One region of the Piscibacillus salipiscarius genome, then DNA from elsewhere that is predicted to be linked to it. Evidence: riboswitches for the same ligand, from Rfam matches in the RefSeq annotation. Region 1 holds a riboswitch; each other region holds the start of a gene.
What was found. A riboswitch is a leader RNA that binds a small molecule or an ion and turns the genes downstream of it on or off. The one in region 1 is predicted to bind S-adenosylmethionine.
Positions count from the first base shown of each region.

Region 2: linked by a shared signal. The riboswitch ahead of metX (homoserine O-acetyltransferase MetX) and the one ahead of metK (methionine adenosyltransferase) in region 1 are both predicted to bind S-adenosylmethionine.
Region 3: linked by a shared signal. The riboswitch ahead of ACFSW4_RS13055 (methionine ABC transporter ATP-binding protein) and the one ahead of metK (methionine adenosyltransferase) in region 1 are both predicted to bind S-adenosylmethionine.

Region 1 covers NZ_JBHUMZ010000044.1:14,463-19,485, reverse strand. Annotated here, with positions in the region: gene ACFSW4_RS12540 (DUF6612 family protein) at 1-151, opposite strand, end outside; gene ACFSW4_RS12535 (hypothetical protein) at 276-836, shown strand; gene ytkD (RNA deprotection pyrophosphohydrolase) at 867-1,340, shown strand; gene pckA (phosphoenolpyruvate carboxykinase (ATP)) at 1,568-3,148, opposite strand; SAM riboswitch class I at 3,466-3,575, shown strand; gene metK (methionine adenosyltransferase) at 3,725-4,924, shown strand; gene asnB (asparagine synthase (glutamine-hydrolyzing)) at 5,001-5,023, shown strand, end outside.
Region 2 covers NZ_JBHUMZ010000025.1:71,204-76,226, forward strand. Annotated here, with positions in the region: gene ACFSW4_RS11655 (O-acetylhomoserine aminocarboxypropyltransferase/cysteine synthase family protein) at 1-438, opposite strand, end outside; gene metX (homoserine O-acetyltransferase MetX) at 462-1,499, opposite strand; SAM riboswitch class I at 1,595-1,704, opposite strand; gene ACFSW4_RS11665 (MBL fold metallo-hydrolase) at 1,821-2,672, opposite strand; gene ACFSW4_RS11670 (VOC family protein) at 2,781-3,149, shown strand; gene ACFSW4_RS11675 (DUF362 domain-containing protein) at 3,811-4,047, shown strand; gene ACFSW4_RS11680 (hypothetical protein) at 4,201-4,932, opposite strand; gene ACFSW4_RS11685 (putative RNA methyltransferase) at 4,935-5,023, opposite strand, start outside.
Region 3 covers NZ_JBHUMZ010000047.1:1,324-6,346, reverse strand. Annotated here, with positions in the region: gene ACFSW4_RS13085 (acyl-CoA dehydrogenase family protein) at 1-394, shown strand, start outside; gene ACFSW4_RS13080 (arsenate reductase family protein) at 661-1,017, shown strand; gene gcvH (glycine cleavage system protein GcvH) at 1,096-1,479, shown strand; gene ACFSW4_RS13070 (toprim domain-containing protein) at 1,611-1,970, shown strand; gene ACFSW4_RS13065 (thioredoxin family protein) at 1,973-2,284, shown strand; gene ACFSW4_RS13060 (TlpA disulfide reductase family protein) at 2,276-2,698, opposite strand; SAM riboswitch class I at 2,787-2,896, shown strand; SAM riboswitch class I at 3,009-3,115, shown strand; gene ACFSW4_RS13055 (methionine ABC transporter ATP-binding protein) at 3,208-4,236, shown strand; gene ACFSW4_RS13050 (methionine ABC transporter permease) at 4,226-4,894, shown strand; gene ACFSW4_RS13045 (MetQ/NlpA family ABC transporter substrate-binding protein) at 4,952-5,023, shown strand, end outside.

The DNA of each region.
Region 1 (5,023 bases):
AATCCATCATGTAGTTCTCGACTTCATCCAAATTAGAAATTGTTTGATTAAAAATGCTACTCACTGTAACTTTTTCATCTTTTTGTTCGTCACTATTACAACCAGTTAAAAACAAAAAGATTAAAACAAAAAATGTTAAAAATTGTCTCATTAATATTCCCCCTAATAGTTCATTGGTTCTATTTTCATCTATAAACAAATATAGTGTTTATATAGTATTCGAAAGTGGAATACCATTTATGAGAGTTAATTTAATAGAAAAGGTGGGAGGCATCATGAAGAAAGTCGTATATTTAATCACATTATCAGCACTCATTTTACTAGCTATTCCATATTCACTATCTGATATAAATGCAGAATCAAATACTTATCATGCAAATGATTATACAACACATCAGACTTCTTCAAAAGTAGCTTTAGGACAAGCTAAAATTACTAAGGAACAGCAGGAACTAACAAATAAACAGGTAAAACAAGTATTAAACCAATTTATGAATCATTTAATTCAAGAGACAAATGATCAGTATCAAGTGGTAAACTATCAGTCACTTGAAGAATACAAATCTAGTTTTAAAGGTATGGCAAATTCAAAGGTAGTAGATTTCTATGTTGATGAAATCTATTATGAAAAAGGACAAGCCCTTTACCTTAAAGGAATGGATTTACCACCATGGTTCGAAGAGGAACAAGAATTTAGTAAAGAGTCATTAGATCACAACACTTATCGCATTACTCAAACAAACCAATCAGACCTTTACGGGAATTATAGAATTATCGTCGATCTAAAATTGAATGAAGACGGCGAACCGTATATAATAAACGTACAATACCAATAATTCTCGAACACAAAGGAATGGAACCATTGCGTGGAAGTATTCAAGGACTATTATAACAACACAGTCAAATTAGTAATTGGAAAAGAAGCATTCTCTAAACAACCGAAGCATGTATGGGTGATTGCCCGTCATAAAAACCAGTGGCTTTTAACCAAGCATGGTGACCGCGGAATTGAGTTTCCAGGCGGTAAGGTTGAAGATGGAGAAATAGCTGAAGAAGCAGCTATTCGCGAAGTTAAAGAAGAAACAGGTGGTTTAGTTTCCGAACTTTACTTTATCGGCCAGTACTATGTCGATGGTAAAGGAGGCGAAATTATTAAAAACATCTATTTCGCCGATGTGGATGTTTTAGAAAACGAAGATCACTACTTCGAGACGGAAGGTCCAGTGTTATTGGACCAGCTCCCTAAGAACATTAAGCAGGACAAGCGTTTTAGCTTTATGATGAAAGACCAGGTTCTGGTCAAAGCGATGAAAATAGTTAAAAAACGGTTTTTATCATAGCACTCGATGATATCGGGTGTTTTTTATTTGGGCAATGTCTCAAAGAATATTGCTTATGTCTCATAAATGGCCCCGAATGTCTCATAAATTAAACTCAATGCCCATTTTCGACAAGGTTCGATTCCTAAATTGAACATTAAATGTCCCAAAAACAATAATTAGTGTCTCGAACTATATAACTTTTGACATAAAAAAGACGCTCCAAAGTTGGAACGTCTCAAGAAATATTATTTATATGTTGGACCAGCTTGACGTATATCGTCTGTCACGTGGTCGAATTTCTTAAAGTTGTCGTGGAACTTACTTGCGAGTTCTTTTGCCTTATGGTCATAAGCGTCTTTGTCATTCCAAGTCTTCTTAGGATTTAACACGTCACTTGGAACACCAGGACAGTGCGTTGGGATGGCTAAACCAAAGAATTCGTCTTTAGTCGTTTCAACGTTATTTAACTCACCCTCTAATGCCGCTTGAACCATAGCACGTGTGTATCCTAATTTCATGCGGCTTCCTTCGCCATATGAACCACCAGTCCAGCCAGTGTTAACTAAGAATACTTGAGCGTCATGCTCATCAATTTTCTCACCTAACATTTTTGCATATTCAGCTGCAGGAAGAGGTAAGAATGGTGAACCAAAGCATGCTGAGAATGTAGCTTCAGGCTCTGTTACTCCACGCTCGGTACCAGCTAATTTACTCGTATAACCACTTAAGAAATGGTACATCGCTTGTTCTTTAGTTAGTTTACTGATTGGAGGTAATACTCCGAATGCATCAGCTGTTAAGAATACGATTGTATTTGGATGGCCAGCAATACTAGGTTCAATAATATTATCAATATGGTCAATCGCGTAAGCTGCACGCGTATTTTCAGTTAAGCTTGTGTCATCATAATCAGGTAAGCGCGACTCTTCATCAACAACAACATTTTCTAAAACAGCTCCGAAACGAATTGCGTTATAAATCTGAGGTTCTTTCTCTTCAGATAGGTTCACGCATTTCGCATAACAGCCACCTTCGATGTTGAAGATCCCGTTTTGTGACCATGCATGCTCATCATCACCAATTAGACGACGATTTGGATCAGCTGATAACGTTGTTTTACCTGTACCAGATAGGCCGAAGAATAACGCAACATCACCTTCTGCACCAACGTTTGCTGAGCAGTGCATTGGTAGCACATCTTGTTTCGTTGGTAGCATGTAATTCATCACAGAGAAGATGGACTTCTTAATTTCACCAGCATATTCTGTACCACCAATTAGTACAATGCGATGTTTGAATGATACGATTACAAACGCTTCAGAATTCGTGCCGTCCACTTCAGGGTCTGCTTTGAAGTGAGGCGCAGATACAACTGTAAATTCTGCGTTATGATCACTTAGTTCTTGTTCAGTAGGTCTAATGAATAACTGATTCGCAAACAGGTTATGCCATGCAAATTGAGTCACAACCTGAATAGGTAAACGGTACTTCTCATCAGCACCTGCAAAACCATTAAACGTAAAAATTTCATCTTGTTCAGATAAGTAATCAGTTACTTTATTGAAAAGGTTTAAGAAAATATCTTCACTGATTGGTTGGTTAACAGAACCCCAATCCACCTGATCTTTTGTCTCTTCATCTTCGACAATAAATTTATCTTTAGGCGAACGACCTGTATATTTACCAGTCGTAGCACGCACAGCACCAGTTGATGTTAGAAGACCTTCTTCTCTAGAAAGAATACGTTCTACTAAACTGGCAATCGGCAAATTCGCCTGATTATTTTTATGTTGAGTAAGCTGGGATACGGACGCTTGAACATTCATCGTTTTCACACCTAACCATCCTTTACAATACAAAATTTATCATTTTATAAGTTTATTTGTTTAATAGTATAACACATTTATTTTAATAAACCATACTAATTAAACATTTTTTCAAAATTTCTTTTTGACGTCCTTTATTATAAATTAAAACTTAAGCCTGTCATAGTGATAAGGTTATAGTTTTGTGAACTGTTTTTTAACATTAAAATATAAGCAATAATAAACTATATTTTATAAATTATGCAGCGAGGTGAAGTTGGGGCAATATCCATTGACACTCGGGGCGTTTCAAGTTATTATAAATCAGAACGGTATATCTCTTATCCAGAGTAGTGGAGGGAACAGGCCCTATGAAACTCAGCAACCATCACATGTTGTGACAGGTGCTAACCTGATGCAGGGGAAGTAGTCCCTTGAACGATAAGAGTGAAAGGCCATGAACGATGAACCTTTCCTCGCAAAGTGGAAAGGTTTTTTCTTTGTTTTGGTTAGAATAAAAAGTAAACGGATAAAATGTTGCTTTTCACATAATAAGAGAGCCGTTGAAGAAGATCTAATCGAGGAGGAAACGATTATATGACACATCAACGTCGACTATTTACTTCCGAGTCCGTAACGGAAGGGCATCCAGACAAAATCTGTGACCAAATTTCGGATGCCATTTTAGATGAAATTTTAAAAGAAGATCCAAATGCGAGGGTGGCATGTGAGACCACAGTTACGACAGGTTTAGTACTAGTGACAGGTGAAATCTCAACCACGACATATGTGGACATCCCGTCTATTGTAAGAGAAACGATTAAGGGAATTGGTTATACACGTGCCAAATACGGGTTTGATGCCGAAACTTGTGCCGTGCTAACTTCTATTGATGAACAATCAGCAGATATTGCGCAAGGTGTCAACGAAGCATACGAAAAACGCGAAGGCAGTATGACTGATGAAGAAATTGAAGCAATTGGAGCTGGAGACCAGGGGCTCATGTTCGGTTATGCAACAAATGAAACAAAGGAATTAATGCCACTACCGATCTCATTATCACATAAGATTTCAAAACGTCTTAGCGATGTGAGAAAATCGGGCGAACTTGATTACTTACGTCCAGATGGGAAAACTCAGGTTACTGTTGAGTACGATGATGATGGCAGGCCAGAGCGAGTGGATACGATTGTCATATCTACACAACACCATCCGGAAATTGAACTTAAACAAATTAATGATGATTTAATTGAACATGTCATTCGTCCCGTTGTTCCAGAACACTTAATCGACGACGGCACAAAATACTTCATCAACCCTACAGGACGATTCGTCATTGGAGGTCCTCAAGGTGATGCTGGCTTAACTGGACGTAAAATCATCGTTGATACTTACGGCGGATATGCTCGACATGGCGGCGGAGCATTTAGTGGTAAAGATGCAACGAAAGTAGACCGTTCAGCAGCTTATGCGGCACGTTACGTTGCGAAAAACATTGTAGCTGCGGGTCTTGCAGAAGCGTGTGAAGTTCAACTAGCTTATGCTATTGGTGTTGCGCAGCCTGTATCAATCTCAGTGAACACATTTGGAACGGGTAAGGTTAAAGAATCCGTTATGGTCGAAGCCATTCGTGAAACATTTGACCTTCGCCCAGCAGGAATCATTAAGATGTTAGACTTAAGAAGACCAATCTATAAAAAGACAGCAGCTTATGGTCATTTTGGACGAACAGATGAAGATTTTACTTGGGAACATACTGACCGCGTTGAAGATTTAAAAAAATTTATAAATAATTAACGCATATTGTGACAAAACTTACCTTATAAACGTCTATATAATGAATTTAATATGACTTTATAAGGAAGTGTTGTCTGTGTGCGGTTTTATTGGACTAGT
Region 2 (5,023 bases), on a different contig from region 1:
GATCGCTTCTTTAAAATTCTCAGGGTCTTTCGGGTCCACAAAATGCGTTTTAATCCCATGCTTCGGTAACGTCGTTGAAAACAAATTATAAGTACCACCATATAATGTTGACGCCGAAACAATTTCGTCGCCCACTTCTGCGATGTTAAAAATAGCTGTTGAGATCGCTGCCATCCCGCTTGATAGTGCCAATGCACCCACACCGCCTTCAAGCTGAGCTACACGTTCCTCCAAAGCTCCTACCGTCGGATTTCCAATACGCGTGTAAATAAAACCTTGCTCTTTTAACGCAAACAAATCAGCCGCATGGTCGGTATTATTAAATTGATAAGAGTTCGTTTGATAAATAGGCAGCGCTCTTGAACCCGTCGCTGGGTCTGCCTCTAACCCTCCGTGAATGCTCACTGTTTCTAATCGATATTTTTTCTCCTCAGTCATTTACAATCGCTCCTTTTTTGTATTTAAACGGCTTTTGCCATCAATGATGATAATTTGTCTTGAACAAATGGTCCCCACTTTTCAAATTCAACTAAAAACCCATCGTGACCAAACATCGTATCTACTTCACAGAATTCAGCATAACCCCCAGCATCTTCAATATCCATGACAAACCTTTTTAACTCATCTGGCGGGTAAAGTAAGTCATTTGAAAAGCCTAACGCAAAGACTGGAACGTCATAGCGTTGTATCGCATTTTGATAACTACCTCGGCCTCTTGTAATATCATGACTGTTCATGACGTCGAGTAATCTCAAATAACTATAAGGGTTAAATTTCTTTGCTAATTTTTCCCCTTGATGGTCTAAGTAAGATTCAACATCAAACTCACCTTCTACCTGACTTCTCGCAAACCTTTTACTAAATAATTCATTTGATCGATATGTCACCATTCCGACCATTCTCGCCAAGCTCAAACCATTTTCAGGTTGGCTGCTATTCTTAAGGTCATATTTGATAGCTTGCTTAGCAATGTGATTAAACGCAATCGCATAGTCGCTAAACGTTGGGGTGACCGCAATTGGAAATATCGCATCCATAAAATCTGGGTACATAAGTCCCCATTCTAATACTTGCATACCACCAAGCGAGCCGCCGATTACAGCCTTTAAGTGATCAATGCCTAACATGTTAAGCGCAACAAATTGAACTTCTACTAAATTTCTTACCGTTAATGATGGAAAATTATTTTGGTATGGTTCACCATCTGCTCCTACGGAACCTGGCCCAGTAGAACCATCGCATCCGCCTAACACATTAAATGCTATGACCTGATAATAACGAGTATCAATATATCCGCCTTCATGAATTAACCCTCTCCACCATCCAGGCTTCGAATCTGTACCCACCGCAAATTGATTACCGGTTAATGCGTGGCAAACTAGAATAGTTGGTGCATTTTCAGGACCACTTCTTTCATAAGCAAGCTCAACCTCACGAAACTGCTCACCATTTTCTAAACTAAAGTTCGGAATAGTTACCGTTCCTGTTTGATACCTCATAACCATCCCTCCTTCCAAACCTTTTTAAGAAACTAAAAAAGCCTCCCTGCTTTGAGCAGAGAGGCCAGAATATACGACATCTAATATAATGGTCCCTCTCATCTATCAAAGCACACTTGCTTTGCAGGAATTAGCACCTTTCAAACCGCTGTTTGAAGGTTGCCGGGCGTCATCGGGCCAGTCCCTCAGCCACTCTGGATAAGAGTTTTAAAAATTATTAAATTTTGAATTAATTGATATCTTAGCACGGTCCTATCAAGCTGTCAATATAAATTATTATGTTAAAAGAATATTCCGTTAAGTTATTTTTATTCCTATATTTTAATGAAAATCAGGATCAATATATTTCCCATAATCGGGAACGGCGATTTGATCAAAGTTACGCACGAGTTGATTAAGTTTGTCTGTCAATTCTTGACCGTATACCGGAACACCATGCCCCGTGACTGCAATGGTTGGGTGCAGCTTAGATAATTTAATGATAGATTCTTTAGCGGCCTTCCAGTCTGTTGTTAAATAACGCGGCGGACCACTAAACTCTTGCTCTTGCATCATAACATCGAATAAATTTTCCTGTTTCACCGTCACGAACGCATCACCCACAATTAAAGCACCATCTTCATCCCTAAAAAAGGACACATGACCTGGTGAATGGCCTGGCGTATGAATCCAACTGAACCCGTCCATATAAGGGACTGTGCCATTCTTCGGAAGTGGCTCAACATGTTTACCCAGATTGACAGGTTCATTCGGGAAAAAAGGTGACATTTTCGCTACTAACCCGCCTTCAACTGAAGCATCTGGTTCAGGGTAACTCTTCTGCCCAGTTAGGTATGGTATCTCAAGTGGATGAGCATAGACTGGAACCTCCCACTTTTCAATCAGCTCAATAATAGCTCCTACATGGTCAAAATGTCCGTGAGTAAGAATGATCGCATTTGGCTTAGCGCCTTCTCCGTATCTCTTTTCAACAATTTGAATAATATCATCTGAAGAATTCGGCATCCCCGCATCGACTAATACAAATGAATCTTTACTACCCACAATAGCGATATTCACGATTTGAATTGTATGGCAGTATAAATCCGGAAGTAACTCCACTCCCTTTCCGCTACCAATTGATGTTGCAGGAATAAACTTATAATCAGAACCATAATTCATCTCACGATCCATCACATCAACCTCCTTAAATATTAGTATGAACGATATTTAATGAACTATGAAAAAGAGGAAAAAATTGACTAATGGTCGAATACTATTCTATGAAAGGAGAGATTAGGCATGATTAAAACCCCGATCAAAAATAAAGTGAATGTTGTGTTTATCCCTGTTGAAGATGTCGTAAAAGCCCAAGAGTGGTATTCTAAGTACCTTGGTTTAAGTGAGGGTGAATTTCATCAAGGTCACCTATTTGTTGCAGAAATGGAGGGAACTGGTGTGATCCTTGACTCTATGCCAGCGTGGCGTGAAGAGGGTGAAGCCTTACCAATTCTAAAAGCACCTGTTATTCAATTCGCAACAGATGATATTCATGAATCGTATGAATTTATGAAAGAGAATGGTATTGAACTAGTCACAGATGTTCAATTTGACCAATTTTTTGTTTTTAAAGATTTAGACGGCAACTTGTTGATGGTTTGTCAGGATTAATTAGAGAGGCAGCATTTTCACTCGAAAATGCTGTTTTTTAATTTTCTAGGACACTGTTATAAACGTAAGTTTTCTTTCTATGAACGGTTTTTCCCTTTCCATAAACGTAACTTTCTTTCCTATGAACGGTTCTCTGCTTACTATGAACGTAACTTGGGATTCTATAAACGTAGCTCCTAGATCTATGAACGGATTTCTTCCTTCTATGAACGTAACTTCCCTTTTTATAAATAAATTACAAGAGGACTTAGATTCCTAAGCCCTCTTGCATAGCAGTGAATGTTAAATCAGTTGAAGGAATCTTTTTCTCTTTTTACAACCGACTAAATGTTTAGAGGGACCATTTTAATTTACGAAAATGAGAGGGATTCACGTACTTGCCGTCTTGGAGGAGGACGACTGCAGAACCAGGGAAGTGATAGCTCATTTGAATTCACCCGTTACCTCACATCATAGTGCCCATATAGGGTGATTGGTGAGGATTAGCTGTATCTAACAATTCTATTTACTGCTTGTTTTATCATATTAATTTTTATAGAAACGAACAGTGCACTTGTCAGGTAGTTAATAAAAATGTACGAATTACCATAGTTCAATCTTTTGACAACCCCCAATCGTAATGATTATCGTTATAATTGAAGGTATAAAAGGAGGAACTATTATGGCATTCGTCATTACAAGTCCTTGCCAAACAGAAAAAGCAGCAGAGTGCGTGGAAGTATGTCCCGTAGACTGCATTGAAGAAGGTAAGGATCAATTTTACATAGACCCTGATGTATGTATTAACTGCGGCGCGTGCGTGTCTGCATGCCCAGTCGCAGCCATCGTCGAAGACTTTGACCTTATGCCAGGGGAAGAAAAATATTTAAAAGAAGCTGAAGAATTTTTCAAAAGCTAAAGAGGCTGGGATAAAACATGTCTTAACCTAGAAGAAGACGAATATTTGGGTAAAGTACTCCTAATATTCGTCTTTATTTTTTTAGCTAACTCAAAATAACACTAATACTCATTTGTTTTCTGTCCCACCTATTTGTTAAAGAGTTTTAAACAATTAAATTGAAAAAAACTTTGTTAACGATATTTTTCGCCCATTCAGGTGCCATTCATTGTATTGATCTAATACTAACCTTGCATCTCCATTGTGCCTATCTACCAATTGTTTTACAGCTAAAAAACTTCGCCAATAATCATACATTATACTCGTTAAACTGCCCTCATATGATTTAGCACCAAAATCATCTAATGAGTGCCCTCCATATTGATCTGAGAAAACTTCTACTAACTTGCCTTCAATATTTACAAACTGATCAAATTCTTCTTCTGAAAACAAAAATTTACGAGGTAAGTACTCACACATACCCTCCTCAAACCAAATACTATCATCACGTTCATCATCAAATTCATCAGGAAATAAATCAATATGGTGAGTTAATTCATGTGCTAGTATGGCTAAAACATGCTTTTCAGATATTGTTTTATAATAACGACGAACCTCTGGTAAATTCTTATCTTTTAATTGATCTAGGAATAGACGTTTCCATTCCTCCAAATCAGGAGCAAAGTAAATTATATCCCTATTGGTATATGCAGGAATCGGAATTTGTGAAAATGTTTCTGTCGCAAGTTCAGTTGTTGTCCAGACAATTGCTTTCGGTAACTCTTTTAAATGATATTCTGCTTCTAATTTAAATTGATAAGGCTTAAGTAAATCCTTCATTCTCTGAGTCATTTTCTCATACTTCTCATAATCACTAACACGTTCATAGGCATAAACTTGTTTCACATTTACCCTCCTCTACCAACTAAAATATCTACATCCACTGTCACTTCTTTTAATTCAAGGTCTACTCGTTCATTTAAATTCCAAGTTAAAG
Region 3 (5,023 bases), on a different contig from region 1:
TAAGAAAATTGGTTTATTAGTAGCAGGTATTGCAGCTCAGAAATACGGTGAAAAGCTTGAGCAAGAGCAAGAGTTATTAGTGAACATTGCAGACGTTGCTGCTGAGATTTATAACATGGAATCAGCGATTCTACGTACGCAAAAATCATTAGATAGCGCTGGTTCTGAGAAGAGCAAGCAGAAACTTAACTTAACTCAAGTTTACGTACAAGAAGCGTTTAACCGCATTGAAGCTCACGCGAAAGAAACATTAATCGCAAGCGATGAAGGTGACAGCCTACGCATGATGCTAGGTGCACTTCGCAAGCTTACTCGTCACGATCCAATTAACGTGATTGAGAAGAAGCGTGAAATCGCAGCTGCGATTATCGACGCTGAAAAATATGTTGTTTAATTTATAAGGTAAACAGCCGGGTGTGCTCCCGGCTGTTTTTTAATAGGAGTGAGTTACACCCATAGGAATGTGGAACACACCCATAGGAAAGGAAAAACACACCCATAGGGAAGCGAAACACACCTATAGGAATGGGATAAACGCCCATAAGAGGACGAAACACAGCTAAAGAAAGCTAATCCGCTAATAACTAAACCTCAATAGCAACACTTTAAATATCCGAATCCTAAATTTTTATGTTATGATACCAATTAGGAGGTGCTCTCATGGGTTTAAAAGTCTATCAGTACCCGAAATGCGGGACATGCCGTAAAGCGTTAAAATGGTTAGATGAAAATGGAGTTGAGTATGATTCCATACATATTGTTGACAATCCTCCGTCTCAAGAGGAGTTAAAGAGTTTTATTCAGAAAAGCGAGCTTCCAGCCAAAAAGTTTTTTAACACGTCTGGGAAAAAGTACAGAGAGCTAGGACTTAAAGACAAGTTAAAAGGTATGTCTGAAGATGAGATGACCGAACTTTTGGCTTCAGATGGAATGTTGATCAAGCGGCCGATTGTAACAGATGGCCAAAACGTAACAGTCGGGTTCAAAGAAGAAACTTTTGAGGAAACTTGGAAATAACTTAATTAATATTGTGTAAAAAATCAGTATTTTGTTGTATCATTAACTTTAGATATTGAAAAGTTGGAGGGTTAAGAAATGAGCTTACCGAAAGAGTATCGTTATTCTAAAGAACACGAATGGGTAAAAGTTGAAGGAGACAAAGTTAGAATTGGAATTACAGAATTCGCACAAGATGAACTAGGCGACATCGTATTCGTTGAACTACCAGAAGTAGGAGACGAACTAGAATTAGATGAGCCGTTCGGTAGCGTTGAATCTGTTAAAACAGTTTCTGAGCTTTACGCTCCAGTTTCAGGTAAGATTGTTGAAATTAATGAAGAGCTTGAAGATAGTCCTGAATTAGTAAACGAATCACCATTCGAAAAAGCTTGGATGGTTGTTGTTGAACTAAGTGACGATTCTCAGCTAGATGACTTAATGGACGCAGATGAATATCAAGAAATGACAGATTCTGAGTAATCTCGAAAAAAGGCTGATCCTATTGGGTCGGCTTTTCTTATATCTAAACATAATGACTAGTTTAAATAAAATGGTGAGAATATAAATAATACTAAGCGAAATGTCGCTCAATGATGATAGATGGTGATGACATGGATGAATTACCGAGAGTGTTAATTGTAGAGGGTAAACAGGATCGTAAAAAGATTCAGAAGATCTTAGATGATGAAGATGTTTTTATACTTTGTACATTTGGAACTTTAGGTATTGACGCACTTGAAGAGCTTGTGGATGATTATCAATTGTTCGAACGAGATGTGTATATTTTCACCGATACGGATGAGCCTGGTAAAAAGTTACGAAAAATGTTAAATCAAGAGCTATCCCATGCTGAGAACATTTATATTGATAAAAAGTACCGCGAAGTTGAGGATGCACCTGAGAATGTGTTAGCATCTTTATTATTGTCAGCTAATATGAAAGTCAAAACGGAGTACTTGAAAGGGTTTTAATCGTGATTGAAATAAGCCAGAAACAAGCTCACTTTATAACCCAAAAAAAGGACTATCACATCGTGTTTGTGAATAGTCCTTTCTGCGGGACGTGTAAAGTAGCTCGGCGAATGCTTGAATATATTGAAGAAACTTTAGAACAAGATAAATTTTATGAACTTAATGCAACGTTAGCACCTGACTGGGTGCAAGCACATGAAGTGACAAGCGTTCCATGCTTGATGGTATTTAGACAAGGCGAGCTTAAAGATCGATTGTACACATTTCATTCTGTTCCATACTTATTGAAAGAAATGGGGCCTTACTTAGTTTAAGGCCTCGCTTAATTTATGAACGATGGAGACGAATTCAGCTTGATCTCCAAAATGTCCAACGACTTGTCCCTCTTTATCTATAATGATGGTTGTTGGAACACCTTCACATTCGTATAGGTCATAAACTTCTCGTCCGTTATCTTTTAGAACAGGTTCTGTTAAAAATTGTTCCTGATATTTTAGCGCTTCTTCTTCACCATGCTCACGACTCGTAACATTAATCGTCAGCATTTCTAATTCATCATTGCGAGATGTTTTATAGAACTGCTCTTTTTTAGGAAGGTCACGAGCGCAGTCAGGGCACCATGACACCCAAAAAGTTATTAGAACGACTTTTTTTCCTAATACATCTTCTAAATTAAATGTTTGGTTAGGACTATCTAGGAAAGGAAGTTCGAAAATTGGTGCTTTCATTGTTGATCATCCTTTAATAAGATTTTATTATTGACTTGTCTACATTACCATGCTAACATAAAAATCAATCAAATTAATAAAACATGATTTCTTATCCAGAGAGGCGGAGGGAACTGGCCCTGCGAAGCCCGGCAACCATTAGGATATTCCTAACAGGTGCTAATTCCAGCAATGAAGAGATTCATTGCAAGATAAGAAAAGTGACGGTGAATTCGGCTCTTTTCTTGCGCTTGCATGAAAAGGGCTTTTTTATTTTTCGTCCTAAGAATATTCACTAAGATGATTTATATATAAAAATATACAAATAATACTCTTATCCAGAGAGGTGGAGGGACTGGCCCTACGAAGCCCGGCAACCATCAGGTGTTCCTGACAGGTGCTAATTCCTGCAAAGTATGATGCTTTGGTAGATAAGAGAACGGATGTACCTTTCTGTTCTCTTATGAACGGAAAGGTCTTTTTACTGATTAAATCATTAATGATTAAAAGGGTTAAAGGGAGATTTTTACATGATTTCAATTAAAGGATTGTCAAAGGTCTTTAAAACAAAACATCAAGAAGTTAAAGCCGTCGATGATGTGTCTATTAACATAGATAAAGGTGAGATTTTCGGTGTCATTGGTTACAGTGGCGCGGGGAAAAGTACTTTCATTAGATTGATTAACCGCTTAGAGGAACCAACGAACGGGGACGTTACGATTAATCAGACCAATATTACAAGCTTAAATATAGGCAAGCTTCGTAAAGAGCGCCAGAAAATCGGGATGATTTTTCAGCACTTTAATCTGCTTTGGTCAAGAACAGTGTTTGAGAACATTGCTTTCCCGCTTGAAATTGCGGGTGTTTCAAAATCAGAACGTAAAGAGAAAGTATCTGAATTAATCGAGCTTGTTGGTCTGAAGGGAAGAGAAAATTCTTATCCATCTCAATTAAGTGGCGGTCAAAAGCAGCGCGTTGGGATTGCCAGAGCGCTGGCAAATGATCCAGACGTCTTACTTTGTGATGAGGCAACTTCTGCATTAGACCCAGAAACAACGGATGATATTTTGGATCTTCTTGTATCTATTAATAAAAAACTAAACTTAACGATTATCATGATCACTCACGAGATGCATGTGATTCAGAAAATTTGTCACCGCGTAGCTGTTATGGATCAAGGCAAGGTCGTTGAACAAGGTGACGTGTTAGATGTATTTGTGAAACCGCAGTCTAAAACTGCTAAGCGCTTTGTGCAGCAACTCAGTCCACTCGAGCATAACCAAGAAGGTTTACATCGATTCGTCACTAACGATTCAAATAGCGAAGTGGTTAAACTTCACTTCATCGGTAATGATGCAAAGCGGGCACTCATTTCAGATGTATTAAGAAAGTACGTTGTTGACATTAACATTTTACAAGGTTCCATTTCGCCAACTCAAGAAGGAGCTTATGGAACGCTTTATGTTGAGATTAGTGGCGATCAAAAGGTTATCACCGAAACGATCAACTATATTCAGTCATCGGGTGTGGAAGTTGAGGTGATTCAAGATGTTGACTGATTTATTTCCAAATGTACAAATGGATGAAATGTGGACAGCCACTTACGAAACTTTATACATGACGATTATTTCAGTGATTGGCACATTGATTCTTGGAATTTTATTAGGTCTTTTATTGTTTTTAACTGAGAAAGGGAACTTGTGGCAAAATAAATTGTTAAATGGCGTGACAGCAACAGTCGTCAACGTTTTCCGTGCTATACCGTTTATAATACTAATCTTATTGTTATTCCCATTTACGGACTTCTTAATGGGAACGATTAGGGGCCCTAAAGCAGCACTACCAGCTTTGATTATTGGCGCAGCACCTTTCTATGCAAGACTTGTAGAAATTGCATTTAAAGAAGTTGACAAGGGAGTCATTGAAGCAGCGAAGTCAATGGGAGCAAAGACTCGAACGATTATCTTTAAAGTGTTGCTTCCAGAATCGATGCCGGCGCTAATCTCAGGAATTACGGTTACTGCCATTGCCCTTATCAGTTATACAGCAATGGCCGGAGTTATCGGTGCGGGAGGTCTAGGGGACCTTGCTTATTTGAAAGGGTTTCAAAGGCGAGATATTGATGTTGTCGTTGCTTGTACAATCTTTATTGTAGTTATTGTTTTTATTTTTCAATTCATTGGAGATTTCCTATCCAAAACATTAGATAAACGTTAGTAAGTTGTTTACAACTGAACATAAATAAAAAGAAGATATTGAAGGGAGCTTTTTAAAATGAAAAAAATAAGCGCACTATTTTTATTCGGTTTATTATCATTAGTTTTAGTCGCATGCGGTACTTCTGGT